DNA from 4 places in the Pseudomonas sp. AK-TSAG1-1 genome. Region 3 is predicted to be linked to each of the others. Evidence: predicted binding sites of a transcription regulator. Region 3 holds the regulator's gene; each other region holds the start of a gene.
The links. Region 3 encodes FliA, which starts transcription of late flagellar genes. Its sites were predicted from a motif close to CTAAAGTTTNNNNNNNNNNNGCCGNTAA; they were not measured.

Region 1 (7,114 bases), 1.7 Mb from region 3:
ACCCTGATCAAAAACCCGCACGGCTGCCACGTTATGTCTTCGGTGGAGGTGCCGGCGGACGCGGCGCAGGTCTGGGCGGTGGTCGGCAATTTTGGCGGTTTCGAGCGCTTTATTCCGGCGCTGTCACACATCGAGATGACCGGCGAAGGCGTGTCTTCGCTGCGCAAGAAATTCTTCAAGGACGGCAACGTGGTGGTTGAACAGCTCAACTCCCGCGATGAACAGGCACGGGCCATGACCTGGACCACGATCTACAACACGTTAGGGGTTGCCAATCTGTGGGCGGCGATGAATGTGGAATCGCTGGGGACGGGTAAGTCGCGGGCGACCTGGACGATCATTGCCGAGCCGGCTTCAGGTGGAGAAGAAGCACTGCCGGGGTTCAAGGATTTCGTGCAGGGGTTTGCCGATGATGCGATGGGGAATGTGCTGAAGCTGTTTGTGTAAGGCTTCAGTTCTTTAGTGAATGAACCGCCGCCTTCGCGAGCAAGCCCGCTCCCACATTTTGATCGCATTCCTTCAAGGGAAACACGGTCAACCTGTGGGAGCGGGCTTGCTCGCGAAGAACGCTAACGCGGTCTTCAATCCGACGATCAGATCTTGAAGCTGTCCACCAACTGCTTCAACCGGTTGGCCTGCTGCGACAGCGCATCACAATCCTTCAACGTCTCGTTGAGGTTGGCGACGCTCTGCTGGTTCAACAGGTTGATCTGGTTGACGTCGACGTTGAGGGTTTCCACCACGGCGGTCTGCTCTTCGGTCGCGGCAGCCACCGACTGGTTCATGCCGTCGATCTCGCCGATGCGCTGGGTCACGCTGACCAGTCGCAGGCCGGCCTGGTTCGCCACTTCAACGCTCTCTTCGCTGGACGCCTGACTGGCGTTCATGGTGGTCACGGCTTCGCGCGAACCGACCTGCAAGGAGGTGATCATCTTGTGGATCTCTTCGGCCGACTCCTGGGTGCGATGGGCGAGGTTGCGCACTTCGTCCGCCACCACCGCAAAACCACGTCCGGCTTCCCCGGCACGCGCCGCTTCAATGGCCGCGTTGAGGGCCAGCAGATTGGTCTGCTGCGAAATGCCTTTGATCACGTCGAGGATGTGGCCGATGTTGTCAGTGCTGGCATTCAGGGTTTCGATCTGGGTGCACGACAGGCTGATCTTCTGCGACAGCTCGGTCATCGCCTGGATGGTTTGCTCAACTACCTGACGGCCGTCATCGGCCTGCTCGCTCGCGCCGCTGGCGTGTTGCGAAGCATCGGCGGCGTTGCGGGCGATTTCCTGGGTGGCGGCGCCCAACTGATTGATCGCTGCAGCCACGCTGTTGGTGCGTGCACTTTGCTCGTCGGAGCCAACGATCGAGGCGTTGGACGATGCCATCACCCGTTGCGACAAATCATGTACGTGACGGGTGGCCGACGACACTTCGGAAATCGACGCGTGAATCCGCTCGACGAACTGGTTGAACGAGCTGCCCAGTTCGGCGAACTCATCCTTGCCTTCCACGACCAGGCGACGGGTCAGGTCGCCTTCGCCCTGGGCGATGTCCTGCATCGCACGGCCCATGGTGGTCAGCGGACGCATCAGGACGTTGATCAGCAGGCTCAGCAGCAGCGCGATGGCGGCGACCGCCACGAACATGGCGATCAGCGCCGAGGTACGGAATTGGCTGAGCGCCGCGTAGGCCTTGTCGCGATCGATCGACAGACCGATGTACCACTCGGCATTCGGCAAATCGCTGACCGGGGTGAACGACAGGATGCGTTCCTGACCGTTGAGCACCACGTTCTGGTTGCCCTTCTCGATGCGCACGCTGGAGTTCGGGTAGATGTCCTTCAGGTTCTTCATCACCTGATCCTTGTCCGGGCTGACGATCACCTGACCGTCGCCGCTGACCAGGAACGCATGACCCAAGCCACCGAAGTCCACCGAGTTGATGATCTTCACCAGGGTTTCTAGGCTCAGGTCACCACCGACCACACCGAGCAGCTCACCATTCTTTTTCACCGGCATGGCGATGGTCACCACCAGACCACCGACTGCGGCCATGTACGGCGGAGTCAGCATGGTTTTATCGGCGGCAACGGCTTGCTTGTACCAAGGGCGCTGACGTGGGTCGTAACCGTCCGGCATCTTCGCGTCCGGGCGCTGGGTGAACACACCGTTGGCCTGGCCGACGTAGGTGAACTGGAAGTTCGAGGTGAAGGCCGGTTGATCGACCAGCCCCGGGAAGTCGGCGTCCTTGCCCTGGTGAGCAACGTTCTGCGCGAGGTTTTCCAGTACCAGGATCCGCCCGCTCATCCAGTTCTGCACGCTGCTGGCGGTCAGATCACCGGCCTGCTGCACGGAGGACTGGAGGTTCTGGCGAATGGTGTTTCGCTGCAGATAGTCGTTGTAGAGGGTGAACAAAGCGAAAGCCAGGACCACGACGCCCGAGGCGGCCAACAGGATTTTATGGCTGAACTTGAGATTCATTTCATGGGACTTCTTATGCAAAAGTGGGGATGCGTTCCGGGATGCAACATTCCATGTAGCTCCAAATGTCCAATAGCTGGCAGGCAGCGTTCTGATGGCCGCTCTACTTTGGTGCACGCATGTCTCACCAGTCTGTCGGCACCATTTGCAGAAATCTTAGGGCTGTGTGGGAAATGCACGGCATTTCTGGCAGATTCCCGCCGAACGGCGTCCCAGAGCGCTCGCTGTCAGGTTTTTGAAGAACGTTATGCGAGAGGAGGTTGCAAAATTCACAGCCCTTGATAAAAATGCGACTAATTATCATTTGTGACGTTCGGGCTGTCGCGTTCATGTCCTCACCTGAGTTTGCAGTGCAGGCGCTTTACAGTAGTCATCACGGCTGGCTCAACGCGTGGCTGCGGACGCGGCTGGGCAATGCCGCGGATGCGGCGGATCTGGCGCAGGATACTTTCGTGCGCCTGTTGCAACGCACCGAACGCCTGGAGCTCAAGGCCCCGCGCGCTTTTTTGCGCACCATCGCCCGTGGTCTGGTGATCGACCATTGGCGCCGTGAAGAAATCGAACGTGCCTATCTCGAATCCATCGCCCATTTGCCCGAAGCGCAAATCCCGAGCGCCGAGGCCCGCGCCCTGGTGATCGAATTGCTCGAAAGCATCGCGCGCATGCTTGAAGGCTTGCGTCCGAAGGTGCGTCAGGCGTTTCTGCTGGCGCAGTGCGAAGGTTTGACCCACAAGCAGATCGCCGAACAAATGGGCTTGTCGCTACGCTCGGTGGAACGTTACGTCGCCGATGCGTTGTATCACTGCTACGTGTTGCGGTACGCAAGCTGATGCCTGTGGATAACCTCTCGGCAGGGCGCCGCGCCGAACCGCCGCAACAGGTGGTCAAACAAGCCATTCACTGGCTGCTACGGCTGCGCAACAATCATGGCAATGCTCGCCTGAGTAGCCAGTGCGAAGCGTGGCGCGCCGAACATCATGAACATGAACTGGCCTGGCAGCGCGTGCAGTCGCTGCAGGCCGAGTTGAGCCATAACCTGCGCGCAGTGCCTGGCACTCAGGTGGCATTCAATACACTGGAAAACAGTGCACAGGGGCTCGGACGGCGACAGGCTTTGAAACTGTTGTCCGGCGCCTTGCTGACAGGCTCCGCCGCCTGGGTAGCCAAGGACACCTCGGCCTGGCAGCAATGGAGCGCCGACTACGCCACGGCGACCGGCGAACGCCGCGGCTTCCAGTTGCCGGACGGCACGCGGATCGAGCTCAATACCGCGAGCGCGGTGGATCTGGATTACACCGCGCAGCAACGGCTGATCAAACTCACTCGCGGCGAAATCATCGTCACTTGCGGCGGCAACGATCAAGGCGCGGCCTTCAACCGAACGCTTCGCGTACAAAGTCGTCACGGTACCTATGAACCGACTGATGCCCGCTTCATCCTCCGCCAGGAAAGCGATTGCACGCGGCTGAGCGTCACCACCGGGCGCGTGGCCATCCACAGCGGTGGCACCTCGGTTGAGGCGCTCGCCGGCCAGACTTACCTGATCGATCACCACCGGGTACGCCTGGCGCCGCCACCGGATATGGACGCGGGTGCGTGGGTCGACGGATTGATCGTGACTCGCAATATGCGCCTGGGCGATTTTCTCAACGAGGTCGCACGTTATCGGCCGGGCTTCGTGACGTGTGCGTCGGCCGTGGCGGATTTGCGCCTGTCCGGCGTGTTTCGCCTGGAGGACACCGACAAGCTGCTGGCCATCCTGCCGCAGACCCTGCCGGTGCAATTGCGTTATCGCACCCGATGGTGGGTCACGCTGGAAGCAGTGGCCTGAAATTATTTTGGCGGGTTTTCGCGACAAGTCCGGCTTGGTCAGTAAGCACTTCAACTCAGCCTTTGCGACTTCCCACGGAAACCTACAATGACTGTCCGCATCACCTGTAAGAACCCTCTGAATTTCACTGCCGAATCGGGCCTGCTGCGCCACGCCATTCGCGCCGCCCTGCTCTCCACTGTTCTGGGCGCCGGTGTGTTGCCCTGCCTGAGCCTCACCGCCAATGCCAGTGAGACTAGCAGCCATCGCTACACCATCGCCGCTGGCCCGCTGGGTGAAGCGTTGAACCAGTTTGCGCGCCAGGCCGGCATCACCTTGTCGATGACCCCACAGCAAACGCAGGGGCGGCAGTCTCCGGGCGTGCAGGGTGAATACTCAACGGATCAGGCGCTGAGCCATTTGCTGGGGGGCTCGGGTCTGGAAGCGGTCAGCCAGGACGGCAGCACCTACATCCTGCACTCCGTCAGCGACAGCGCCGCACTGGCGCTGCCGACCACTGATATCAAAGGCTTCGCCCTCGGCAACGCACTGGGCAGCATGGAAGGCTACAACGCCACCCACAGCCAGATCGCCACCAAGACCAGTACTGCGTTGCTGGAAACCTCGCAAAGCGTATCCGTGGTCACTCGCCAGCAAATGGACGACCAAGGCTCACAGACCGTCTCCCAGGCGATGCGCTATACCCCCGGGGTGCTGACCAACCCTTACGGCGCAACCCACCGCTACGACTACGTGGCAATGCGCGGCTTCAACGACGGGTCGGTGGACAACATCTACCTCGACGGCCTCAAGTCGATGGGCGACAGCGGCACCTACAGCACCATGCAGGTCGATCCGTATTTCCTCGAGCGCGTGGACATTCTCAAAGGTCCATCGTCGGTGTTGTACGGCCGTAGCTCGCCCGGTGGCCTGGTGGCGCTGACCAGCAAGAAGCCATTGTACGAAGCCTATCATCAGGTCCAGGCCACGGTCGGCACCCAAGGTCAGCGCGGGGTTGGTTTTGACTTCAGCGGCCCGGTCGATGACGACAAGCGCATTGCCTATCGTCTGACCGGTTTGACGGACCAGTCCGACACACAGTTCGACCACAACAAGGAAAAACGCTTCGCCCTCGCACCCACCTTGAGCATCGATTTCTCTGAAGACACTTCGCTGACGCTGCAGGCTTATCTGCAGCACGATCCGGATGGCGGCTACCACGGTGGCGTGCCGGCGGATGGCACGATTCATCAGCGCAATGGCAACCGTATCTCACCGCACTTCTTCGAGGGCGAGCCGGGGATTGACGGCTATTCGCGGGATCAGCAGTCGTTCGGCTATCAGTTCGAACATCGCTTCAATGATGTCTTCACCGCAAGACAGAACTTCCGTTACCTGGACTCCAAAGTGAACATGGATCAGGTCTACGCCTACGGCTGGACGACGCCGACCAGCAACGAACTGAACCGCTACTACACAGGCGGTGATGAACGCCTGCATGCGTTCATCATCGATAACATGCTGCAGGCCGAATTTTTCACCGGTGCCACCAAGCACACCGTGTTGATGGGCGCGGACTATCAGCGGCGCAAGACGGTGGTCGACTGGACCAGTGGCGGCCTGGCGCCGATCAATGCGTTCAATCCGATCTATGGCAACTCGGCGATCAACATGTACGGCGAGACCAGCTACCTGCGGCGTCTGGAACAAACCGGGGTGTACCTGCAAGACCTGATCGAGATGGACCAATGGCGCTTCTCGCTGGGCCTGCGTCAGGACTGGGTCGAGACCTCCGATGAAAACCGCATCGCCGAAGCAGGCCGCCCGCTGGGCACGCAAATCAATGACCGACGCACCAAGCTGACCGGCCGCGCGGGCGCGCTGTACCTGTTCGATAACGGCCTGGCACCGTACATCAGCTACTCCGAGTCGTTTAACCCGAACTCGTATGCCGACAGCGCCGGCAATCCGCTGCCGCCGACCGATGGTACGCAGTGGGAAGTCGGCCTGAAGTATCAGCCACCGGGCACCGACAACCTGTTCACCGCTTCGCTGTTTCACATCGATCAGGAGAACCTGGCGACCAAACTGCCGCAGGAAAACTTCTACCGAGCTGTAGGCGCTGTCCGTTCGCAGGGTCTGGAGCTGGAAGCGCACATGCAGTTGACCGACAACCTGAAAGTACTCGGCAGCTATACCTTCACCGATATCGAGTACTCGAAGTCGATGGTCAGCACCCTGAGCACACCGACCGACGTGATCCAGAACAAAGGCAATTCGCCCACTCAGGCGCCGCGTCACATGGCGTCGTTGTGGGCGGACTACAAGTTCGATAGCGCGGCACTCGATGGCCTGCGTCTGGGCGGTGGTGTGCGCTATGTCGGCTACAGCTGGGCGGATGCGGAAAACACGCTGAAGGTGCCGTCCTACACTTTGTTCGACGCATCGATCGGCTATGACCTGGGCAAGGTCGGCTTGAAAGGCGTCGACGTGCGCCTGAATGCGAACAACTTGACCAACGAGTCTTACGTGGCCTCCTGCGCCAGTCTGAACTTCTGCTACATGGGTGAAGAGCGCAACGTCGCCGCCACGGTCAGCTACCAGTTCTAAGCCTTTGCCTTGTGCATAAAAAAGCCAGCCCCTGATTGTTCAGGGGGCTGGCTTTGTCGTCTCTGTGGGGAAGTTTTCATGCGCGCACTTTTGGTCTTATTGCACCGCTATATCGGCCTGGCGACAGCGGTGTTTTTGCTGCTGGCCGCAATCACCGGAAGCATTCTGGCGTTCAATCATGAGCTGGATGAGTGGCTGAATCCGCAATTTTATGCAGCCT
Region 2 (7,114 bases), 1.2 Mb from region 3:
CCGGGGTGCAGCTTGAGCAGGGCGCTCCACGGTTCCAGCACTTCGCCCAGCCGGGCGATCTGGTTCTGCCGCAGTTGATTGCAGCGGGCGCTGCCCAGCAGCAGGGCGGCAATGTAGGTTTGCTCCAGACTCAGTTCGGTGCTCAGGCTCGCCAGGTCGTCATGCACCCGGCGTTGTTGCAGCTGCAATCCGCAGGCGCAGCGATACAACTGATGCAGCTCGAACCACAGCTGCTCCGGCGCCGGGCTATACAGCTGCGCGGCCCGCAGCAGTTGCCTCTTGAGTGCATGGGCGGCCCGTTGCAGGGCCTGACTGACCAGCGTCGCGCGATCCTTGTGGTACTTGGGGGCAATGCGCAGAACGATCTGTTTGTAGCCGATGGCCAACTGACTTTGCAGCGTTTGGCACAGGTTGCTGATCTTGCGCGAACGATCATCGAGCATGATCGCCTGATGCAGGAAGTGCCGCTCCAGATGCTGACAGACGAAATACACCTCGGGACGCAGCAGCTCCAGCAACTGCAGGCGATTGTCGCTGGGGGTGAGCAATAGGTTGAGTTCGCCCAGGCCTTGGTACAACTGGCGGGCGGTTTCACCGATGTTGGCCTTGGGCAGGCCGGCGATCCAGCGTTTGAGGTCGCGCGGGGTGGCTTCGCAGAACGACAGGCGTGACTGCGTTGGAGTCGGGGCGTTTAGCAGCGGAGGGGAGATGGTCTGGCTCATGCCAAAAACCATAGCAGCAATTACAGCAATCGGTGGGAGCGGCCGAAGCCGCTCTCACCGAAGACGAATCAGGCTTGTGGCAATGCCAGGCCTTGGCCCATCTGCACTGGCGAACCGGCGGCGAGTTCTTCAGCCCATTTCACCTGATCTGGCCCGAACAGCACGATCGCGGTCGAACCCAGCTTGAAGCGGCCCAGTTCAGCGCCTTTTTCCAGATGGATCGGCGCACGGGCGGCTTCGTCGTAGCGGAAGGTTTTCAGTTCACGCTTTGGCGGCGTGACCAGGCCGGCCCACACGGTTTCGATCGAAGCAACGATCATTGCGCCCACCAGTACAACCGCCATCGGGCCGCGCTCGGTGTCGAAAATGCACGCCACACGCTCGTTGCGGGCGAACAGTTCCGGAACGTTTTCGGCGGTGGTCTGGTTGACCGAGAAGATCCGGCCCGGGATGTAGACCATCTCGCGCAGGGTGCCGGCCAGCGGCATATGCACGCGGTGGTAGTCCTTCGGCGACAGGTAGATGGTGGCGAAGTCGCCGCCCATGAACGGTGCTGCATTGGCCGCGTCACCGCCCAGCAGTTCCAGCACGCTGAAGCTGTGGCCCTTGGCCTGGAACACACGACCGTGTTCGATCGGGCCGAGCTGGCTGACTGCACCGTCGGCCGGGCTGAGGATCGCACCCGGCGTTTCGTCCAGTGGACGCGCGCCGTCTTTCAGGGCACGGGTGAAGAAGGCGTTGAAGTGCTCGTAAGCGGTCAGGTCTTCGACCAGCGCTTGCGACATGTCCACCTGGTAACGCTTGGCGAACCACTGGGTGAAGGCATTTTTGAACCAGCGCACGCGGCACTCGGCAATGCAGCCGGCCAGGCGCGACAGCAGATGATGAGGCAGCAGGTACTGGCTGAGGATAAACAGACGCTCTTTCATTAGTTGTCCTTAAAAACCTTAAATCTCGACAGGCGTATCAGGGTGGTTGCCCCACTCGCCCCAGGAACCGGCGTAGCCCTTGACCCTCGGATAACCGAGGGACTTGGCCACCAGATAAGTGAAGCCCGACCGGTGATGGGTCTGGCAGTGGGTAATGATTTCTTTGTCCTTGGTGATCCCGAGGTCTTCGAGGATCTGCGGCATGTCTGTGCGAATGCGCAACTGACGGGCCTTGTCCATGCCGGCGGTCCACTCGAAATTGACCGCGCCGGGGATGTGCCCACCCTTGGCGGCCAACACCTTCTCGCCGGAGTACTCCAATGGCCCGCGGGCATCCCAGATCGCCAGATCGGCGGCGCCGAGACGGCTTTGCAGGTATTCGCGAGTGGCGGTTGGCTCTTCGTGAATGCTCAGCGCTATCGGGCCGCCCGCCGCAGGCGGCACCTGGATCGACATCGGCATGCCAGCCTCCAGCCACGCCGGCAGACCACCATCGACGTAGTGGTACCGGTCGTGACCGATCACGTCGAGCAGCCAGATGAAGCGCCCGGCCCAGCCGCCGCCCTCGTCGTCATAAACCACGTAGACCGCGTCCTGACGATGACCCAGTTCACCGAACAAGGCTTCCAGATCGGCCTTGGCCGGCAGCAGTCCCGGCGCCGGCGGCTGGCCGAGCTGGGTGCGTTTCGGGTCAACAAAGCGTGCGCCGGGAAGGTGACCTTCGGCATAACGGGCAGGGCTGGTCAGATCCACCAGAATCAGTTCAGGGGAATCGAGACGCGGGAGCAGGTCGCTCGGCTCGATGACGAGCGGCAAGCCAGAGAAGTCAGACATGTGAGGTCTCCAGAGCACAAAGGGGGGGATTGTAGCGCAGCCTCATCGGCCACGGCTGCTAAAGCTGTGCAGGGCTTTTTCGATGCACTGCGCGGTTTTGCCGAAAGCCTGCACCGTGATGTCGGCGAATGGCCCGCCGCCCTGATCGGCCACGACGATCATGATTACTCGCCCATTATTGACCAGCGAGCGCAGGAACAGGTGTTCGCCACGAAACAGCGAACGCAGGCCCGGCGGCAGCAGGGCGGAGAATTGTGCGTTGTTTTCGGGGTTGATCCGCACTTGTGCCTGCTGCGCGAGCAATCGTTGCAGGACTTTGCTCTGACTGACGACAAAATTCAGCGCGGCGGCTTCTTTCGGCAGGCCGAAGGTCTGGTGCACACGCAGATTGGACTGTGTGCGATCGGCCATCAGAATCATCACCCGGCGCATACCGCTGGCAACCAGGGCATCGCGCGCCGCGACGGTCAGGCTCATGGCATTGGTGAAGCGGCTCGGCTCGGCCAGCAGTTCGGCGCATTGCCGGCGCCAATTCGCCAGATCCTCGGTACTCGGTGCGGCCGCCGGCAGCATTCCGGCCGGCAAACGATGGGTGCCCCACGGCCATAATAATGAAACGGCCGGGTGCCACAGATCGGGCATTGCATGCTGACGCGCACTGTTGGCAGCTTGCTGGTGCAATTGTTGTTGCACCTCGTCCATCGAAATCTGCAGATAAAGGCTGGTCAGATATTGCCAGCGTTCGCTGTGCGGACTGTCCCAGGCCTGTTGCGCCGAGAGCGCCAGGCCGTTGGCCAGCAGCACGGTGTTGGCTGGCTGATTGAGCCAGCGACGCAGGGTCGGATCGTCATCGAGGCGGTTCTGCTGGCGCAGCGGGTGTTCGCTGTCGCGGGCGATGCGCAGCACTTTGACCAGTTCGCGTTGTTCGCTGAGCAGCAGCTTATAGCCTTGCTGCACCCAGATCGGCAGGTGCCAGACTTGCACCAGCGCCTCGGCGATTCTCAGCAGGCGCACGCCAAACAGTTGCTTCTCGACCACCGGGGCCGACTCGCCCTTGTGGATGACCCGCAGCTCCCACTCTTCGAGCAACTGTGGAAACGTCAGCGCCAGCGGCCATAACGGCGAGAGAAACAACAGGCTGCCCCAATGGATGTCCTGCCACAGCCGCGCCAGGCGACTGGCGAAAAAACCGTTGGCCTGTTGCGTGGCGTGCTGGCTGATCATTTGCAGTTGGCGCAAGGCCTGGGGAATCTGCATCTGAGGCTCGACGGGCAGGCGCGCGAGCAATTCCTCGGTACGCGCCAGGCCCAGGCGGTTGATCGCCACCTCGAGATTTTCCGCCGGTGCGGCCATGGTGCCGTGGGTGTGACGATTGGCCTCACGAATGATGCTCAAGGCCAGTGCCGGACTGTCCTGCATCAGGTCGGCGATGTCGCGCAGCGAGCTGCGGTTATCGCGAATCGCCCGGCAAACCTTGTCGTGAGCTTCTTGCGGAACCGGCAGGCGCACGCTATCGAGCAGCTTTACCCAGCCTTCGAGTGTGGTCGGTTTTGCGTGTGGGACGTTCGTTTCATTAGCCATGTCTGGACGAGATCTTCACTGACTGTAGACGCGCCCGGCATGGGCTAAATTGGCTTTTCGCCTGAACTGGCTATAGTCTGGCGCAGTTTTGCCGATAAGTAGAAGAAGAGATTTTTTAACTTCCGAATATGACCTTGAACCCGACTCAGTAAGTACTTTCTACCTATGGCTAAAATTATCGGCATCATCGTCGTATTCGCGAGCGTGCTCGGCGGATACGTGCTCTCCCACGGCAAAATTGCCGCCCTGATCCAGCCCTTCGAGGTGATGATCATCGGTGGTGCGGCCCTCGGTGCATTCCTGCAGGCCAACCCCGGTTACATGACGATGCACGTGCTCAAGAAATCCCTGAGCATGTTCAGTTCGCGTTTCAGCCACACCTTCTATCTCGAAGTGCTGGGCCTGATCTACGAGATCCTCAACAAGAGCCGCCGCGAAGGCATGATGGCCATCGAAGGCGACATCGAAGACGCCGCCGCGAGCCCGATCTTCGCCAAGTACCCGGCCGTGCTCAAAGACGAGCGCATGACCGCGTTCATCTGCGATTACCTGCGCATCATGTCCTCCGGCAACATGGCTCCGCATGAGCTGGAAGGCCTGTTCGACATGGAACTCTACAGCCTCAAGGAAGACCTCGAGCATCCATCCCACGCGGTGAACGGCATTGCCGACGCCATGCCGGGTTTCGGTATCGTCGCGGCGGTACTGGGTATCGTGGTGACCATGGCGTCGTTGGGTGAGGGCGATCAGAAATCCATCGGTCTGCACGTCGGTGCGGCACTGGTCGGTACCTTCTTCGGTATTCTCGCGGCGTACGGTTTCTTCGGCCCGTTGGCGCATTCCCTGGCCCACGATGCCAAGGAAGAACTGAACGTCTACGAGGCGATCAAGGCTTCCCTGGTGGCGTCAGCTTCCGGCATGCCGCCATCGCTGGCAGTCGAGTTCGGGCGCAAGGTGCTGTACCCGGCCCACCGTCCAAGCTTTGCCGAGCTGGAACAAGCCGTTCGCGGTCGCTAAGCCATGGAAAATAATCAGCCGATTATCATCAAGCGCGTCAAGCGCATAGCCGGCGGGCATCACGGCGGAGCGTGGAAAATCGCCTTCGCCGACTTCGCCACGGCGATGATGGCGTTCTTCCTGGTGTTGTGGCTGCTGTCCACCGCAACGCCGGAACAGAAGATCGCCATCGCCGGTTACTTCAAGGATCCGGTCGGCTTCTCTGAAAGCGGCACGCCGTACATCATCGACCTGGGCGGTACACCGACCCTGGCGCCGGAAAACACCCTCAACCCTGAGGTGAAGTCGCAGCCGCAACCGGACAAGGTCACGGTCGACACTGAGCAGGTCGAAGGCATGGCCGAACAGGTCGAGAAGGAACGCCTGGAACTGTTGCTGCAGGAACTGCAGAACAAGGTCAACGAGAACCCGCAGCTGCAGAAGTTCAAGGATCAGATCCTGTTCGAGATCACCCCGAACGGCTTGCGCATCCAGATCATGGACGCCGAGAACCGGCCGATGTTCGACTCGGGCTCTGCACGTCTGAAACCGTACTTCGAAGACATCCTGCTGGCCATGGCCGACACCATCAAAGCGGTGCCGAACAAGATCAGCATCAGCGGCCACACCGACGCCAAGCCGTACACCGGCACCGGCGATTTCGGTAACTGGGAGCTCTCGGCCAACCGCGCCAACGCCGCACGGCGTGCACTGGTGGCGGGCAGCTATCCGGACGGGCAAGTGGCGCGGGTGGTCGGTTATGCCTCGTCGGCGCTGTTCGACAAGGAAAACCCGTTCAACCCGGTCAACCGTCGGATCGACATCGTGGTGCTGACCAAGAAGGCGCAAGCGGCCATCGAAGGCTCACAAGGTGCCGACCCGGCCAAGCCTGCTATCGAAGGCGAAAACGGCGCTGCTCCGGCGACGCCCGTTGATCCGAATGCGCTGCCGGCGGACCAGCAACCAGTGCCGGCACATGAGTTGCGTGAACGACTCAACCTGTTCGACGACGCCGCGCCGAAACCGGCCGAGCCGGGGGTTGCGGCGCCCGCGCCCGCTGCTCCGCCAGCCGCTGCACCGGCCCCTGCGCCGAAACAGTGACCGACAAAAAAGCCGACAGTGATGTCGGCTTTTTTGTGCCTGTCGATTGGCGTTAGAAACCACGCCGAATTCGGTTTTTCAGTTGTTCATGGAAAATCTCGGCGTTGCGTTTATAGGTGCCGCTGAACGATTCGTTGCTCGAATCCAGCGTCATCGAACGCTTGCTCGACACTTCCTCACGATAGGCATCAATGAAGAAATCCAGATCACTGGTCGTGCTCAACTTTGGCCATTTATCCAGATACAACGGCAACTCCGTCGGCCCGGTCTTGAACGAGCAGATCCTGCGATTGCTGATCGTCGCTTCGCCAATTTCAAACGGCACCCACCACGACAACGCAGTCTTTTCCGACACCACCGCCAGCAAGTGCGTGCATTCAGTGATGTTGCGTGTAATCACGCCGGTGATGTCGTCGGTGGTCTGCGATTCCGGGTCGAGTACGTCGAGGTAAGTTTTGATGTTGGCCTGGATCAGGCGGCTGTTGATGGCGATGGCGTGGGCGCGATCCATGTGGCGGTAGCTGATGAATACGGGCATCAGAAATGTCCTTTGAGGGCGAGTTCGCGGTAGTAGGCGCCGAGGGCGGTGAGGCGGCAGCCGGTGGAGTTCATGGCGGCGTAGTACATGTGTTCGGCATCCACGGGCTCGATCAGGCTGTGGCGGTTGCACATTTGCAGTTGCTTGAAGATGTCGCCGTGCTCGGGGTCGAACAGCGCTTCGGTGGGCTCGTAGCTGGGGTCGAGTCTGAAGACGAAACTTGGCTCGGGGAACCAGTCCTTGAGTTTGCGCAGAGTTTCCTCGGCAATCAGCGGGGCGACCTCACGTAACGGCACGAACTGCGAGACATTGGTCTTGAATACCGGACGCTGCTCCCAGGCCCCCAGCGCATTGTCGACAAACGAGTAAACGCTCCCGGGGGTGACCTTGCCGAGTACGTTGGCAGCGCCACC
Region 3 (7,114 bases):
CGCCCGAAGACCTTCTTGATCGGCTGCATCCGGGTCTTCATCACCGCGGTCTGCAGGTCAGCTGTGACCACATCGAGGTTCGACACGGCCTTGGACATGGCTTCGTCGCCGCTGTTGAGACCCAGGCGCACCAGACGGTTACGCACCAGTACCAGCTCGCCAACCATGTTCATGATTTCGTCGAGACGCGCGGTGTCGACCCGCACGGTGGTCTCGGCTTCGCTCGCCGGTTTTTCCGCTGGCGGTGCAGCGGCGGCGCGGGCCGGAGCCGGGGCGGCAGCGGCAGCCGGTTTTGCAGCTTCGGCTTTCGGCTCAGGCTTGGGCGCAGCCTTCGGCGCAGCAGCCGGAGCGGCCGGTGCCTTGGCAGCTGGCGTCGAAACGGCAGCAGCGGTGCCTGTAGCGGCAGCGCCGACGTCGGTGAACTTGCCTTTGCCGTGCAACTCGTCGAGCAGCGATTCGAACTCGTGATCGCTGATCAAGTCGCTACCGGCCGCAGCGGCCACCGGAGCGGCAGGTGCAGCCGGTGCCGAGGCGATCGCCGACTCGAGTGCTTCAACGGCAAAGTTGCCCTTGCCGTGCAACTGGTCGAGTAGCGCTTCGAATTCGTCGTCGGTGATGTCGGAGCTGTCGCCCGCAGCCGGAGCCGCAGGAGCAGCCGCCGTCGGTGCAACGGCGTCCGCCGCGAACTGGCCTTTGCCGTGCAACTGATCGAGCAACGACTCGAATTCAGCGTCAGTGATTTCATCGCTGGCTGCCTCATTGGCAGTTTGCGCAGGTGCAGCAGCGGCCGGGGCTTCGGCTTCAGCCTTGACGGCGTTCAGCGAATCCAGCAGCTGTTCAAATTCGTTATCGGTGATGTCGCCCGAATCGCTCGAATCGCCTTCGACGACCAGCTCTTCGATCATCTCGGCCACCGGCGAAGCCGGAGCTTCGTCGGCCGATTGCGGCTCGGCCAGACGTGCCAGCGCGGCCAGCAGTTCCGGGGTGGCCGCCGTGATCGGTGCACGTTCACGGACTTCGCTGAACATGCTGTTCACCGCGTCCAGTGCTTCGAGGACAACGTCCATCAGTTCTGCATCAACGCGACGCTCACCCTTGCGCAGGATGTCGAACACGTTTTCGGCGATGTGACAGCACTCCACCAGCTCGTTGAGCTGAAGGAAGCCGGCGCCCCCTTTTACAGTGTGGAAACCGCGAAAAATTGCGTTGAGCAGATCTGCGTCATCCGGACGGCTTTCCAGCTCGACCAGTTGTTCGGACAGTTGCTCAAGAATCTCGCCGGCCTCAACCAGGAAATCCTGAAGGATCTCTTCATCGGCGCCGAAGCTCATTAATGGGGTGCTCCTACAGGTCTAAAAACCCAAAAAACCTAAAATTCCAAAACTCTAGAATCCAAGGCTGGATAACAAATCGTCCACATCGTCCTGACCGGACACAACGTCTTCTCGTTTATCGGCATGAATCTGCGGACCTTCACCCTGCGAGAGATGTTTTTGTGGATCTTTTTCTGCAAGCATCGCGGCGCGGTCGTGTTCGATGCCCGCAAAGCGGTCCACCTGACTGGCCATGAGGACGAGTTTGAGCAAATTGCTTTCGACTTCGGTGACCAGTTGGGTCACGCGCTTGATCACCTGACCGGTAAGGTCCTGGTAATCCTGAGCCAGCAGGATGTCGTTAAGGTTGCTCGACACCGCACGGTTGCCCGTGCTGCTGCGCGACAGAAAACCGTCGACCCGGCGCGCCAGCTCGCGGAACTCTTCGGCCCCGACCTCACGGCGCATGAAACGGCCCCAGTCGGTGCTCAGGGCCTGGGCTTCCTCAGCCAGGCCATTGACGACCGGGGTGGCGCTTTCCACCAGATCCATGGTGCGGTTGGCCGCGGCTTCGGTCAGCTTGACCACATAGCCCAGGCGTTCGGTGGCGTCGGTGATTTGCGACACTTCCTCGGCCTGCGGCATGTGCGGATCGATCTGGAAGTTGACGATCGCACTGTGCAGTTCGCGTGTGAGCTTGCCCACTTCCTGATACAGGCCGCGGTCACGGGTCTGATTGAGCTCATGGATCAGTTGCACAGCGTCGCCGAACCTGCCTTTTTCAAGGCTCTCGACCAGTTCGACCGCGTGTTTTTTCAGGGTCGATTCGAAATCGCCCTGTGAAGATTCGTTATGCTCCATAGCTCCCCCGCGCGTTCATCAGCCGATGCGTTCGAAAATCTTCTCGATTTTTTCTTTCAGCGCCTGAGCCGTGAAAGGTTTGACCACGTAGCCGTTCACACCGGCCTGAGCGGCCTCGATGATCTGCTCGCGCTTGGCTTCTGCAGTCACCATCAGCACGGGCAGGTGCTTGAGTTTTTCATCGGCACGCACGTGGCGCAGCAGGTCGATACCGGTCATGCCCGGCATGTTCCAGTCCGTTACCAGAAAGTCGATGCTTCCGCTGTTGAGCACCGGAATGGCAGTCGTGCCATCGTCGGCCTCGACGGTGTTGGTGAACCCCAGATCACGCAGCAGGTTCTTGATGATCCGCCGCATCGTTGAGAAGTCATCAACGATGAGGATTTTCATGTTCTTGTCCAATTCGACCTCCAAGCAGTCTTAAACGCGCCCAGCACCTGGACGCGCCATTTCAATCAATCCGGCAAAGCACTCGATGACTGTCTGGAGCACAACAGAGCAAGACCGGTGCCGTTCATCACCGCACCAGCCTCGTTCGCAGTGTCCCCACACTGCCTTCAGCGCGCTCGCCACTCCCCCAAACGCCCCCGCAAGCGGGCCGCGCACTGGCTGTGTAACTGGCTGACCCGCGATTCACTGACGCCAAGGACTTCACCGATCTCCTTGAGGTTCAGCTCTTCGTCGTAGTACAGCGCCAACACCAGTCGCTCACGCTCCGGCAAATTGGCAATCGCGTCCGCCAGCGCGGCCTGGAAGCGTTCATCTTCCAGATCGCGTGACGGCTCAAGATGAGCACTGGCGCCATCCTCGTGCAGCCCTTCGTGTTCGCCGTCCTGCAACAGGTCGTCGAAACTGAACAGCCGGCTGCCCAGCGTGTCATTCAAAATCCCGTAGTAATCGTCGAGACTCAATTGGAGTTCGGCCGCAACCTCGTGATCTTTAGCATCACGGCCGGTTTTAGCTTCAATTGCCCGAATTGCGTCACTGACCATACGGGTGTTGCGGTGAACCGAGCGTGGCGCCCAATCACCTTTGCGCACTTCATCGAGCATCGCACCGCGGATTCGAATGCCCGCGTACGTTTCGAAACTGGCGCCCTTGCTGGCGTCATATTTGGTCGAGACTTCGAGCAGGCCGATCATCCCGGCCTGAATCAGATCTTCGACCTGCACACTCGCCGGCAAGCGCGCCAGCAGGTGATAGGCAATGCGCTTGACCAGTGGCGCGTAACGCTCGATCAACTCGTACTGCGCGTCACGTGCCGACTTCTTGTAGTAATTCATACCGCTGGCGGTCATAACACAGGCCCTGCCGTTTGCTGCACGAGGCGCTCGACGAAAAACTCAAGGTGACCGCGCGGGTTGGCAGGCAGCGGCCAGGTATCGACCTTCTGCGCGATCGCCTTGAACGCCAGCGCGCACTTGGAACGCGGAAAGGCTTCATAGACCGCTCGCTGCTTCTGCACTGCCTTGCGCACGCTTTCGTCGTACGGCACCGCGCCGACGTATTGTAAGGCGACATCGAGGAAGCGATCCGTGACCTTGGTCAACTTGGCGAACAGGTTGCGCCCTTCCTGCGGGCTCTGCGCCATGTTGGCGAGGACGCGGAAGCGGTTCATGCCGTAGTCGCGATTGAGCAGTTTGATCAACGCGTAGGCATCGGTGATCGAAGTCGGCTCGTCGCAGACCACCAGCAACACTTCCTGGGCTGCGCGGACAAAGCTGACTACCGAGTCACCAATGCCTGCAGCGGTGTCGATCACCAGCACATCGAGGTTGTCGCCGATGTCGCTGAAGGCCTGAATCAGACCGGCATGTTGCGCCGGACTCAGGTGAACCATGCTCTGGGTGCCGGAGGCGGCCGGCACGATGCGGATCCCGCCGGGACCTTGCAACAGCACGTCGCGCAGCTCGCAGCGACCTTCGATCACGTCGGCCAGGGTACGTTTGGGAGTCAGTCCCAGCAGAACGTCGACGTTCGCCAGCCCCAGGTCGGCGTCCAGCAGCATGACCCGACGGCCAAGCTCTGCCAACGCCAGAGACAAGTTCACTGACACGTTAGTCTTGCCGACGCCACCTTTGCCGCCGGTCACCGCGATCACCTGTACGGGATGCATGCTGCCCATGTTATTTCTTTACCTTGTCTTGCATAGACGGAGGCCACATTACTGGCTGCGCGTTCTCAACCGGAACAATGCATGGCAGACCATCGATGTAGGTACAAAAACGGTTCATTACCTCAGCCAACCTGCTTGGTCGGGCTGTGGTAGATATCAGCGAACATGTCAGCCATGGCTTCTTCGCTGGGTTCTTCCTGCATTTGCACGCTGACGGCGCGGCTGACCAGTTGATGGCGGCGCGGCAGATGCAGATCATCCGGAATCCGTGGGCCATCGGTCAGGTACGCGACCGGCAGTTCATGACTGATTGCCAGGCTCAACACTTCGCCCAGGCTTGCTGTCTCATCCAGTTTAGTCAGGATGCACCCGGCAAGCCCGCAACGCTTGTAACTGTGATAAGCGGCGGTTAGAACCTGTTTCTGGCTGGTGGTTGCCAGGACCAGATAATTTTTTGAACGGATGCCGCGACCGGCCAGGCTTTCGAGCTGCATGCGCAGGGCCGGATCGCTGGCCTGCAGGCCGGCGGTATCGATCAGCACCACGCGCTTGCGCAGCAGTGGATCCAGCGCTTGAACCAGCGACTGGCCCGGATCAACGTGCGTCACCGGCACGTTGAGAATCCGGCCCAGGGTCTTGAGTTGTTCCTGAGCGCCGATGCGGAAGCTGTCCATGCTGACCAGCGCGACATTCTGCGCGCCGTACTTGAGCACGTAGCGCGCGGCGAGCTTGGCCAGGGTGGTGGTCTTGCCCATGCCGGCCGGGCCGACCATGGCAATCACCCCACCCTCTTCCAGCGGCTCGACTTCCGGTACGGCAATCATCCGCGCCAGATGTGCGAGCAGCATGCGCCAGGCCTGACGAGGCTCTTCGATGTCGGTGATCATTGCCAGCAGGTCGCGCGACAACGGGCCGGACAGACCGATACGTTGCAGACGGCGATACAGGTTGGCTTGCGCCGGACGGCTGCCTTGCAGTTGATTCCAGGCCAGGGTGCCGAGCTGCACTTCCATCAGCTCGCGCAGGCTGTTCAATTCAAAACGCATCGAATCCAGTGCACGCGGGTCAATCCCGCCGGAGGACTGCGCAGGCGCCGGGGCCGGGCGCGCCGGGGCGGCGTAAGTCGGTTCGCTCAACGGCTCGGCAGCGGTCAGCGGCAGACCGGCCGTCAACGGCAGCCCGGCGAACAACTGGCGATTGATGTTGCCGTCGGCTTCGCCACGCAGGCTCAGCTCGGCCTGGGCGGTAACGATGCGCGACTGGGTCTTGCGCAGCTCGTCCTCAAGTTCCATGTTCGGAACCCGTGGCGCCAGCGCCGACAATTTGTAATCCAGCGCCGCCGTCAGCTCGACGCCGCCGGCAATGCGGCGGTTGCCAATGATGGCGGCATCAGCGCCCAGCTCATCACGAACCAGCTTCATGGCCTGACGCATATCGGCGGCGAAAAAACGCTTAACTTGCATAAACCACTACCTCAGCCGTTGGGCCCTACTGTCGCAACGATGGTCACTTGCTTGTTGTCCGGAATTTCCTGGTAGGCCAGCACGTGCAGCCCCGGGACGGCGAGGCGGCCGAAACGCGAAAGCATCGCGCGTATCGGGCCTGCTACCAACAGGATCACCGGTTGACCTTGCATTTCCTGGCGCTGCGCCGCTTCGATGAGCGAACGCTGCAGCTTCTCGGCCATGCTTGGCTCCAGCAGAACGCCCTCTTCCGAGCCTTGTCCTGCCTTCTGCAGACTATTGAGCAATATTTGTTCCAACCTTGGTTCCAGGGTGATCACAGGCAGCTCGGAGTCAGTGCCTACAATGCTTTGGACGATGGCGCGGGATACGCCGACGCGGACTGCGGCCACCAAGGCGGCGGTATCTTGACTCTTGGCGGCGTTGTTGGCGATGGCCTCGGCGATGCTGCGGATGTCGCGCACCGGCACGTGTTCGGCCAGCAGCGCCTGCAGCACTTTGAGCAACTGCGACAGTGAAACCACGCCCGGCACCAACTCTTCAGCCAGTTTCGGCGAGCTTTTGGCCAGCAATTGCATGAGTTGCTGCACTTCTTCGTGGCCGATCAGTTCACTGGAGTGCTTGTACAGAATCTGGTTCAAGTGGGTCGCGACCACGGTACTGGCATCGACCACGGTGTAACCGAGCGATTGCGCCTGGGCGCGCTGACTGACTTCGATCCACACCGCCTCCAGGCCAAAAGCCGGATCTTTGGCGGTAATGCCGTTGAGCGTGCCGTAGACCTGCCCCGGGTTGATCGCCAGTTCGCGGTCCGGGTAGATCTCGGCTTCGGCCAGGATCACCCCCATCAGGGTCAGGCGATAAGCGCTCGGCGCCAGATCGAGGTTGTCGCGGATGTGCACGGTCGGCATCAGGAAGCCCAGATCCTGCGAGAGCTTCTTGCGCACGCCCTTGATCCGCGCCAGCAACTGCCCGCCCTGATTGCGATCCACCAGCGGGATCAGGCGATAGCCGACTTCCAGGCCGATCATGTCGATCGGGGTCACGTCATCCCAGCCCAGCTCCTTGGTTTCCATGGCGCGGGCCGGCGACGGCAGCAGTTCCTGCTGACGCTGAACCTCTTGCAGCGCCTGAACCTTGGCCACGTTCTGTTTTTTCCAGAACAGGTACGCGCCACCGGCAGCCAGCGCCGCCATGCTCAGGAACGAAAAATGCGGCATGCCCGGCACCAGGCCCATGACCGCCATCAGACCTGCCGCCACCGCCAAGGCTTTTGGCGAAGCGAACATCTGCCGATTGATCTGTTTGCCCATGTCTTCCGAACCGGAAGCACGGGTCACCATGATCGCCGCCGCTGTCGA
Region 4 (7,114 bases), 3.1 Mb from region 3:
GACTGCATGCAGCGCATCGAAAAATGCCCCGGCGCCTGTGAAGTCAGCACCAGAACTTTCAATGGCATCGCCGTCGAGTTCAGGCGCGCAATAACTTCCAGCCCATCAAGTTTCGGTATTCCAATATCCAGAATGACAATATCCGGCATCTGGTCGCGTGCGAGTTGTAACGCATCCACACCATTATCTGTTTCTGCAATAACTTCGTAGCCATGACGTTCCATCAGCATACGCACAGCAAGACGAATGACGGGGTGATCATCCACGATCAACACTTTATTCATGGGCAAGTCCAGTTTCGCTGTTCGAATTTTTAGAACCGGCACAATAGCCCAGTCACTTGCGACATGGCACAAGAGAGTTCCATTACACGCCCCGCCAAAGACATTCCCTACAACAAATAAAGACTATTCCTACAAAAAAACCAACACCAGAGTTATCGGCATGGCGTTGGTATTTCTCAGAGCGGTATTTAGATGTGAAAAATACTACGATCTGACAGCCCTGCCTGCACAATTCATTCGGGCCAGCTAATCATCGAAAGACGCCGGAAATTGCATTGTCGATGCGAGGCCTCATGGATGAATCAGCGTAGCGCCAGACAACACCCGACTGGGTAGACAATAAAACAACGAACCGCGCGCCTCACAATAAACACCTGAAACAAGACACTTCTACCCAACTGACTTTTTTTAATATAAAAAAGACCGCCATCCGTAGAACTTTAAACTCCCCACAACCCATTCAACAACCACAATGGAAAATACACTAATGAGCAAACACCATGATAAAAATCAAAAAGAAAATCACCAATCCCATGACTGTAATTGTGATATTTGCATTTATTTCCGAATCATCGGCGGCCATTTCCCTGCCCTTTCTTGGCAGTAATGAACGGGAAATCTATGTCTGGTTTCTAATCAGCTTTCCGTTTTACCTGCTACTGCTGTTTTTCGTGACTCTCAACTTCAACTACCGTTCACTGTATGCGCCTTCGGACTTCAACAAGGACGACAGTTTCTTGAAGATCGCCGACGAGTTGAAGAGCATCAGGAGCAGAGCGTATTCGCCAGACCCGCCATGGATTGAGCACAGCATTCGACTGCCCAAGCGGATCGGCACGTTGCGTACCATAGACATTCGCCCGCTGAGCAGCGCACAGGCGTTCAGAAATATGGCCGAACACTTTCCGCGTCCCGACAAACAATCGGCCGAGGCAGTGTTACTTCTGACCGATCCTGCATCTGACATTCTGTTCAGGCAAATCACGCTCAGCCTCCTCAAACAATCGAAGAAAGGCACAGGCGGAGTAACCATTATTGCTCACAACGTGAATACGCTGAGCACTGCGATTCTGGGGGAGGTGTGATGCCCCGGGTCGAGGACAGATGTGGACAATCAAGAAAATGGCGGGATTGAACGTAGCCACAAGCGCGAGTGGAAGAAGGTCAGGCAAGTACAGAACAAAAAAATGGCGGCTGTGTCACTGGGACCAGCCGCCATTTCCCTACAGGCCTGCGAGGCTTAGAACAACTTGCGGCCCTTGTTGGCAGCAATGCGCATGCGCAGCGCGTTGAGCTTGATAAAGCCCGCCGCGTCGGCCTGGTTGTAAGCACCGCCGTCTTCTTCGAAGGTCGCGATGTTGGCATCGAACAGCGAATCGTCGGACTTGCGGCCGGTCACGATCACATTGCCCTTGTACAGCTTCAGGCGAACCACACCGTTCACGTTGACCTGCGAAGCGTCGATCATCTGTTGCAGCATCAGACGCTCCGGGCTCCACCAGTAGCCGGTGTAGATCAGGCTGGCGTACTTGGGCATCAACTCGTCTTTGAGGTGAGCGACTTCGCGGTCCAGGGTGATCGATTCGATGGCGCGGTGCGCGCGCAGCATGATGGTGCCGCCCGGGGTTTCGTAGCAGCCACGGGACTTCATGCCCACATAACGGTTTTCAACGATGTCGAGACGACCGATACCGTGAGCACCACCGATCTGGTTCAGCGTCGCCAGTACGGTGGCCGGGGTCATTTCAACGCCGTCCAGCGCAACGATGTCGCCGTTACGGTAAGTCAGTTCCAGATACTGCGGCTTGTCAGGAGCGTTCTCTGGCGAGACGGTCCAGCGCCACATGTCTTCTTCGTGCTCGGTCCAGGTGTCTTCCAGCACGCCGCCTTCATAGGAGATGTGCAACAAGTTGGCATCCATCGAGTACGGGGATTTTTTCTTGCCATGACGCTCGATCGGGATCGCGTGCTTCTCGGCGTAGTCCATCAGCTTCTCGCGGGACAGCAGGTCCCACTCACGCCATGGAGCAATCACTTTCACGCCTGGCTTGAGCGCGTAGGCGCCCAGTTCGAAACGCACCTGGTCGTTGCCCTTGCCGGTAGCACCATGGGAAATGGCGTCAGCACCGGTTTCGTTGGCGATTTCGATCAGGCGTTTGGCGATCAGCGGACGTGCGATGGAAGTACCCAGCAGGTACTCGCCTTCGTAAACGGTGTTGGCGCGGAACATCGGGAACACGAAATCGCGCACGAACTCTTCGCGCAGGTCATCGATGTAGATTTCTTTGACACCCATGGCCTGAGCCTTGGCGCGAGCCGGCTCGACCTCTTCGCCCTGACCCAGGTCAGCGGTGAAGGTCACCACTTCACAGTTATAAGTATCCTGCAGCCACTTGAGGATCACCGAAGTGTCCAGGCCGCCGGAATACGCCAGAACGACCTTGTTTACGTCCGCCATGCCATCACTCCACGGGGTTCTACGGAAAGCCGAGGAGTCTACCGCTCAAATGCGATAATTTACAGAGGCGCGACAGCTTAAGACGACAAAGCGACAGAATCTGTCGAGAGCGCGACGATGACCGGCAGGTCAGGAAGTTGCCGCAGTATTGCCTGGCGTGCTGGCTTGCGGCGCTGGAGCGGCGGTCGGCGCCACCCGCGCGAGCTTCACGCTGACCCGGCGATTCTTCGCCCGGTTGGCTGCGTTGGTGTTCGGAACCAGCGGGTATTGCTCGCCGTGGAAACGCACGGTGATCTGCGATTCGGCGATGCCGTTGGCCTTGAAGAAATCGACCACCGCCAGCGCGCGACGGCGAGACAGTTCACGGTTGGTCAGACGGTTGCCGCTGTTGTCGGAGTGGCCGTCGAGTTCGATGTGATTGACCGTCGGATCGGCCTTCATGTACTCGAGCATCACTTGCAGCCTGGCCTTGGCATCGGCATCCAGGTCGGTGCCTTCGCCGGGGAAGCCGATCTGCGACTGTTTGACCTGATCGAAATTCTGCGGCAGCAATTTCGCCACACACATCTGGTAGTCGTTGAAAGCCTTGCTGAACTTGACAGGCAGCAGGCGTACTTCAGACACCCGGCCATCGCCGGAAGCACGGCGCACCACCGGGCTACGACCGTCGAGCAAGCCGCTGATCAAGCCACCGGCCTGAGATTGCGAACTGTTGAACAGCACGTTGCCGGTGCCGATCCTGACACTGCCCAGATAGATGTCGTTGCGCCCCGGCTGCCATGGCGCGGCGGCCGCGAGCAAGGTCGCCGAACCGCCGCCGAGCATGGCGTTGTAGGCATTCAGGCGAAAAATCGCCTGCTCACCGGCCTTGCGCACGAACTGGCCCGAGCCGAAATCGGTGATCGGCTGGGTCAGGCGGCACTCGAACTTGTCGCCCTCGACCGTCCACTCAATGTTCTCCAGACGAGTCTGGTAGGTGAGCGCCATCGCGGGAAGGCTGGCAAACACACTGAGCAAGGCTAAATATCGCTGGCGCACGGGAGGCTCCATTGGCTTCTGTAACACAAAGACCGATTCACACTATGTTTACGGCATACCTACGGGATATCGGAAGGTTCCCGCAAAACTTGATAGCGAGTGCCTGCAAGAGTCTTTTCCGGTAGCATTCCCCTCAGTTTGACCCGCCTGGAATCCCCTCATGTCCGACCGCCTGACCCTGCTGCGTCCCGACGACTGGCACATTCATCTTCGCGATGGTGCCGTGTTGACCAATACCGTTGCCGATGTTGCGCGCACCTTTGGCCGCGCCATCATCATGCCCAACCTGGTACCACCGGTGCGCAATGCCGCCGAAGCCGACGGCTATCGCCAGCGGATTCTCGCTGCCCGCCCGGCCGGCAGTCGCTTCGAACCGCTGATGGTGCTGTACCTCACCGACCGCACCCAGCCCGAAGAAATTCGTGAGGCCAAGGCCAGCGGTTTCGTGCACGCCGCCAAACTGTACCCGGCCGGCGCCACCACCAACTCCGATTCCGGGGTGACCAGCATCGACAAGATCTTCCCGGCGCTGGAAGCCATGGCCGAAGTCGGCATGCCGCTGCTGATCCACGGTGAAGTCACCCGTGGCGATGTCGACGTTTTCGATCGCGAAAAGATTTTCATCGATGAACACATGCGCCGTGTGGTCGAGCGTTTCCCAACGCTCAAAGTGGTGTTCGAACACATCACTACCGGCGACGCCGTGCAGTTCGTCAACGAGGCTTCGGCCAACGTTGGCGCGACCATCACCGCGCACCACCTGCTGTACAACCGCAACCACATGCTGGTGGGCGGGATTCGGCCGCACTTTTATTGCCTGCCGATCCTCAAGCGTAATACGCATCAGGAAGCCCTGCTCGACGCCGCCACCAGCGGCAGCGCGAAGTTCTTCCTCGGCACCGACTCGGCGCCGCATGCCCAGCACGCCAAGGAAGCCGCCTGCGGTTGCGCCGGCTGCTACACCGCCTACGCCGCTATCGAGATGTACGCCGAAGCCTTCGAACAGCGTAACGCGCTGGACAAGCTCGAAGCGTTCGCCAGCCTCAACGGCCCGCGCTTCTACGGCCTGCCGACCAATACCGATCGCATCACCCTGGTCCGTGAAGAATGGACCGCCCCGACCAGCCTGCCATTCGGCGAGCTGAACGTTATCCCGCTGCGCGCCGGTGAAAAACTGCGCTGGCGCCTGCTGGAGGAACACGCGTGAGTGATGACCATTTCGACGACGAACTGGACGGTCAAGGTGGCGGCGGCGGTTCCCGTCATCCAATGGCAGCGCGTTTTCGCGGTTACCTGCCAGTTGTCGTTGACGTAGAGACCGGGGGCTTCAATTCGGCCACCGACGCTCTGCTGGAGATTGCCGCGACCACCATCGCCATGGATGAAAAGGGTTTCGTTTACCCGGACCACACCTATTTCTTCCGCGTTGAGCCGTTTGAAGGCGCCAACATCGAAGCAGCAGCGCTGGAGTTCACCGGGATCAAGCTTGATCATCCGCTGCGCATGGCGGTCAGCGAAGAAACCGCACTGATCGACATCTTCCGTGGTATTCGCAAGGCACTGAAAGCCAACGGCTGCAAACGGGCGATCCTGGTCGGCCACAACAGCAGCTTCGACCTTGGCTTCCTGAATGCCGCCGTGGCCCGACTGGACATGAAGCGCAACCCGTTTCATCCGTTCTCCAGCTTCGACACCGCGACGCTGGCTGGCCTGGCGTACGGTCAAACGGTGCTGGCCAAGGCCTGTCAGGCCGCCGACATCGACTTCGATGGCCGTGAAGCGCACTCGGCGCGTTACGACACCGAGAAGACGGCCGAGCTGTTCTGCGGCATCGTCAACCGCTGGAAACAGATGGGCGGCTGGGAAGACTTCGACGACTGATCCTCGTCGGGCAAATCCCGCGCATAAAAAAACCGGCCACTTGGGCCGGTTTTTTTGTACCTCGACGTTGCGCCTTACAGGGCCGCAGCGTTCTCGGTCAGGTACGCCGCAACGCCTTCTGGCGAAGCGTTCATGCCTTTGTCGCCTTTCTTCCAGTTGGCAGGGCAGACTTCGCCGTGCTCTTCGTGGAATTGCAGAGCGTCGACCAGACGGATCAGCTCTTCCATGTTACGGCCCAGCGGCAGGTCGTTGATGATCTGCGAACGGACAACGCCTTTGTCGTCGATCAGGAACGCGCCACGGAAAGCCACGCCGCCTTCGGACTCAACGTCGTAAGCCTTGGCAATGTCGTGCTTCATGTCGGCAGCCATGGTGTATTTCACCTGGCCGATGCCGCCATTGTTGACCGGGGTGTTGCGCCAGGCGTTGTGGGTGAAGTGCGAGTCGATCGAAACGGCGATCACTTCTACGTTGCGTGCCTTGAAGTCGGCCATGCGGTTGTCCAGAGCGATCAGCTCGGACGGGCAGACGAAGGTAAAGTCCAGTGGGTAGAAGAACACCAGACCGTATTTGCCTTTGATGGCCGAGGACAGAGTGAAGCTGTCAACGATCTCGCCATTGCCGAGTACGGCCGGGACGGTGAAGTCAGGGGCTTGTTTGCCTACGAGTACGCTCATGGATATCTCCTGGTGAATAACTTGAAGTTCAGGGTCCGGGCCAGCCTGCCACCCTCAGGCGACAGCCCTGTGACACGAACCCTCTTCGCAAGGGCCGACCATCATACACTGCGTTTTTGGCCTGTCCTTAACGGTTTTTTACCCAAAGCGGATAACGGTGCTGCATTTGCGGGGCCAGGCAAAAAGCCAGCAATCGCCGTTCGTCGGTCACGGCTGTCAATCAGCTGAAGCGTTCAGAAAGCACTTTGACAATCATTCTCGTTAACATTAAGATCCATCGCAATTGAGTCACAACCAGCGACGGTTCTCACTTATGTATGTTTGCCTCTGCACTGGCGTCACCGACGGACAGATCCGCGAAGCGATCTATGAAGGTTGCTGCAGCTACAAAGAAGTCCGCCAGGCCACTGGCGTCGCCAGCCAATGCGGCAAATGTGCCTGCCTTGCCAAGGAAGTGGTGCGCGAAACCCTGACCAAGCTGCAAACCGCCCAGGCTGCGATCCCCTACCCTGTAGAATTTACGGCTGCTTGAATACCCCTCATTTCAAAGAACCGGACATATGTCCGGTTTTTTTATGCCCGCAAATCAAACGGTTAGGCGCTAGACGCGGAACACAAACATTCTTATTCAGATTTAATTTCATTTATTATTCAATAACTTAGGTTTGACACTTATAAATACCAAGCTCAAACTCCGCCTTATATACAGCTATTACAGGGCAGGACTCCCATCATGAAAGGCGACATTACAGTCATCCAGCATCTCAACAAGATCC

Region 1: a site for FliA is predicted at 2,607-2,634, ahead of AC1UK9_RS00755 (methyl-accepting chemotaxis protein). Genes of this name have one in related genera too.
Region 2: a site for FliA is predicted at 4,137-4,164, ahead of motA (flagellar motor stator protein MotA). Genes of this name have one in related genera too.
Region 4: a site for FliA is predicted at 3,847-3,874, ahead of AC1UK9_RS22355 (flagellar protein MotY). Genes of this name have one in related genera too.

What each region holds. Positions count from the first base shown of each region.
Region 1 is NZ_CM165965.1:149,459-156,572, reverse strand. Features, by position in the region: gene AC1UK9_RS00760 (SRPBCC family protein) at 1-447, shown strand, start outside; gene AC1UK9_RS00755 (methyl-accepting chemotaxis protein) at 594-2,474, opposite strand; gene AC1UK9_RS00750 (sigma-70 family RNA polymerase sigma factor) at 2,804-3,304, shown strand; gene AC1UK9_RS00745 (FecR domain-containing protein) at 3,304-4,305, shown strand; gene AC1UK9_RS00740 (TonB-dependent siderophore receptor) at 4,393-6,894, shown strand; gene AC1UK9_RS00735 (PepSY-associated TM helix domain-containing protein) at 6,973-7,114, shown strand, end outside.
Region 2 is NZ_CM165965.1:642,171-649,284, forward strand. Features, by position in the region: gene AC1UK9_RS02790 (molecular chaperone) at 1-722, opposite strand, end outside; gene asd (archaetidylserine decarboxylase) at 791-1,651, opposite strand; gene rhdA (thiosulfate sulfurtransferase) at 1,670-2,485, opposite strand; gene AC1UK9_RS02805 (HDOD domain-containing protein) at 2,528-4,066, opposite strand; gene motA (flagellar motor stator protein MotA) at 4,232-5,083, shown strand; gene motB (flagellar motor protein MotB) at 5,087-6,163, shown strand; gene AC1UK9_RS02820 (toll/interleukin-1 receptor domain-containing protein) at 6,216-6,701, opposite strand; gene AC1UK9_RS02825 (caspase family protein) at 6,701-7,114, opposite strand, start outside.
Region 3 is NZ_CM165965.1:1,799,626-1,806,739, reverse strand. Features, by position in the region: gene AC1UK9_RS08255 (chemotaxis protein CheA) at 1-1,331, opposite strand, end outside; gene AC1UK9_RS08250 (protein phosphatase CheZ) at 1,386-2,174, opposite strand; gene AC1UK9_RS08245 (chemotaxis response regulator CheY) at 2,193-2,564, opposite strand; gene fliA (RNA polymerase sigma factor FliA) at 2,732-3,472, opposite strand; gene fleN (flagellar synthesis regulator FleN) at 3,469-4,299, opposite strand; gene flhF (flagellar biosynthesis GTPase FlhF) at 4,413-5,753, opposite strand; gene flhA (flagellar biosynthesis protein FlhA) at 5,765-7,114, opposite strand, start outside.
Region 4 is NZ_CM165965.1:4,948,332-4,955,445, forward strand. Features, by position in the region: gene AC1UK9_RS22340 (response regulator transcription factor) at 1-284, opposite strand, end outside; gene AC1UK9_RS22345 (hypothetical protein) at 785-1,369, shown strand; gene AC1UK9_RS22350 (argininosuccinate synthase) at 1,525-2,742, opposite strand; gene AC1UK9_RS22355 (flagellar protein MotY) at 2,872-3,780, opposite strand; gene pyrC (dihydroorotase) at 3,941-4,987, shown strand; gene rnt (ribonuclease T) at 4,984-5,661, shown strand; gene AC1UK9_RS22370 (peroxiredoxin) at 5,736-6,338, opposite strand; gene AC1UK9_RS22375 (bacterioferritin-associated ferredoxin) at 6,652-6,870, shown strand; gene bfr (bacterioferritin) at 7,072-7,114, shown strand, end outside.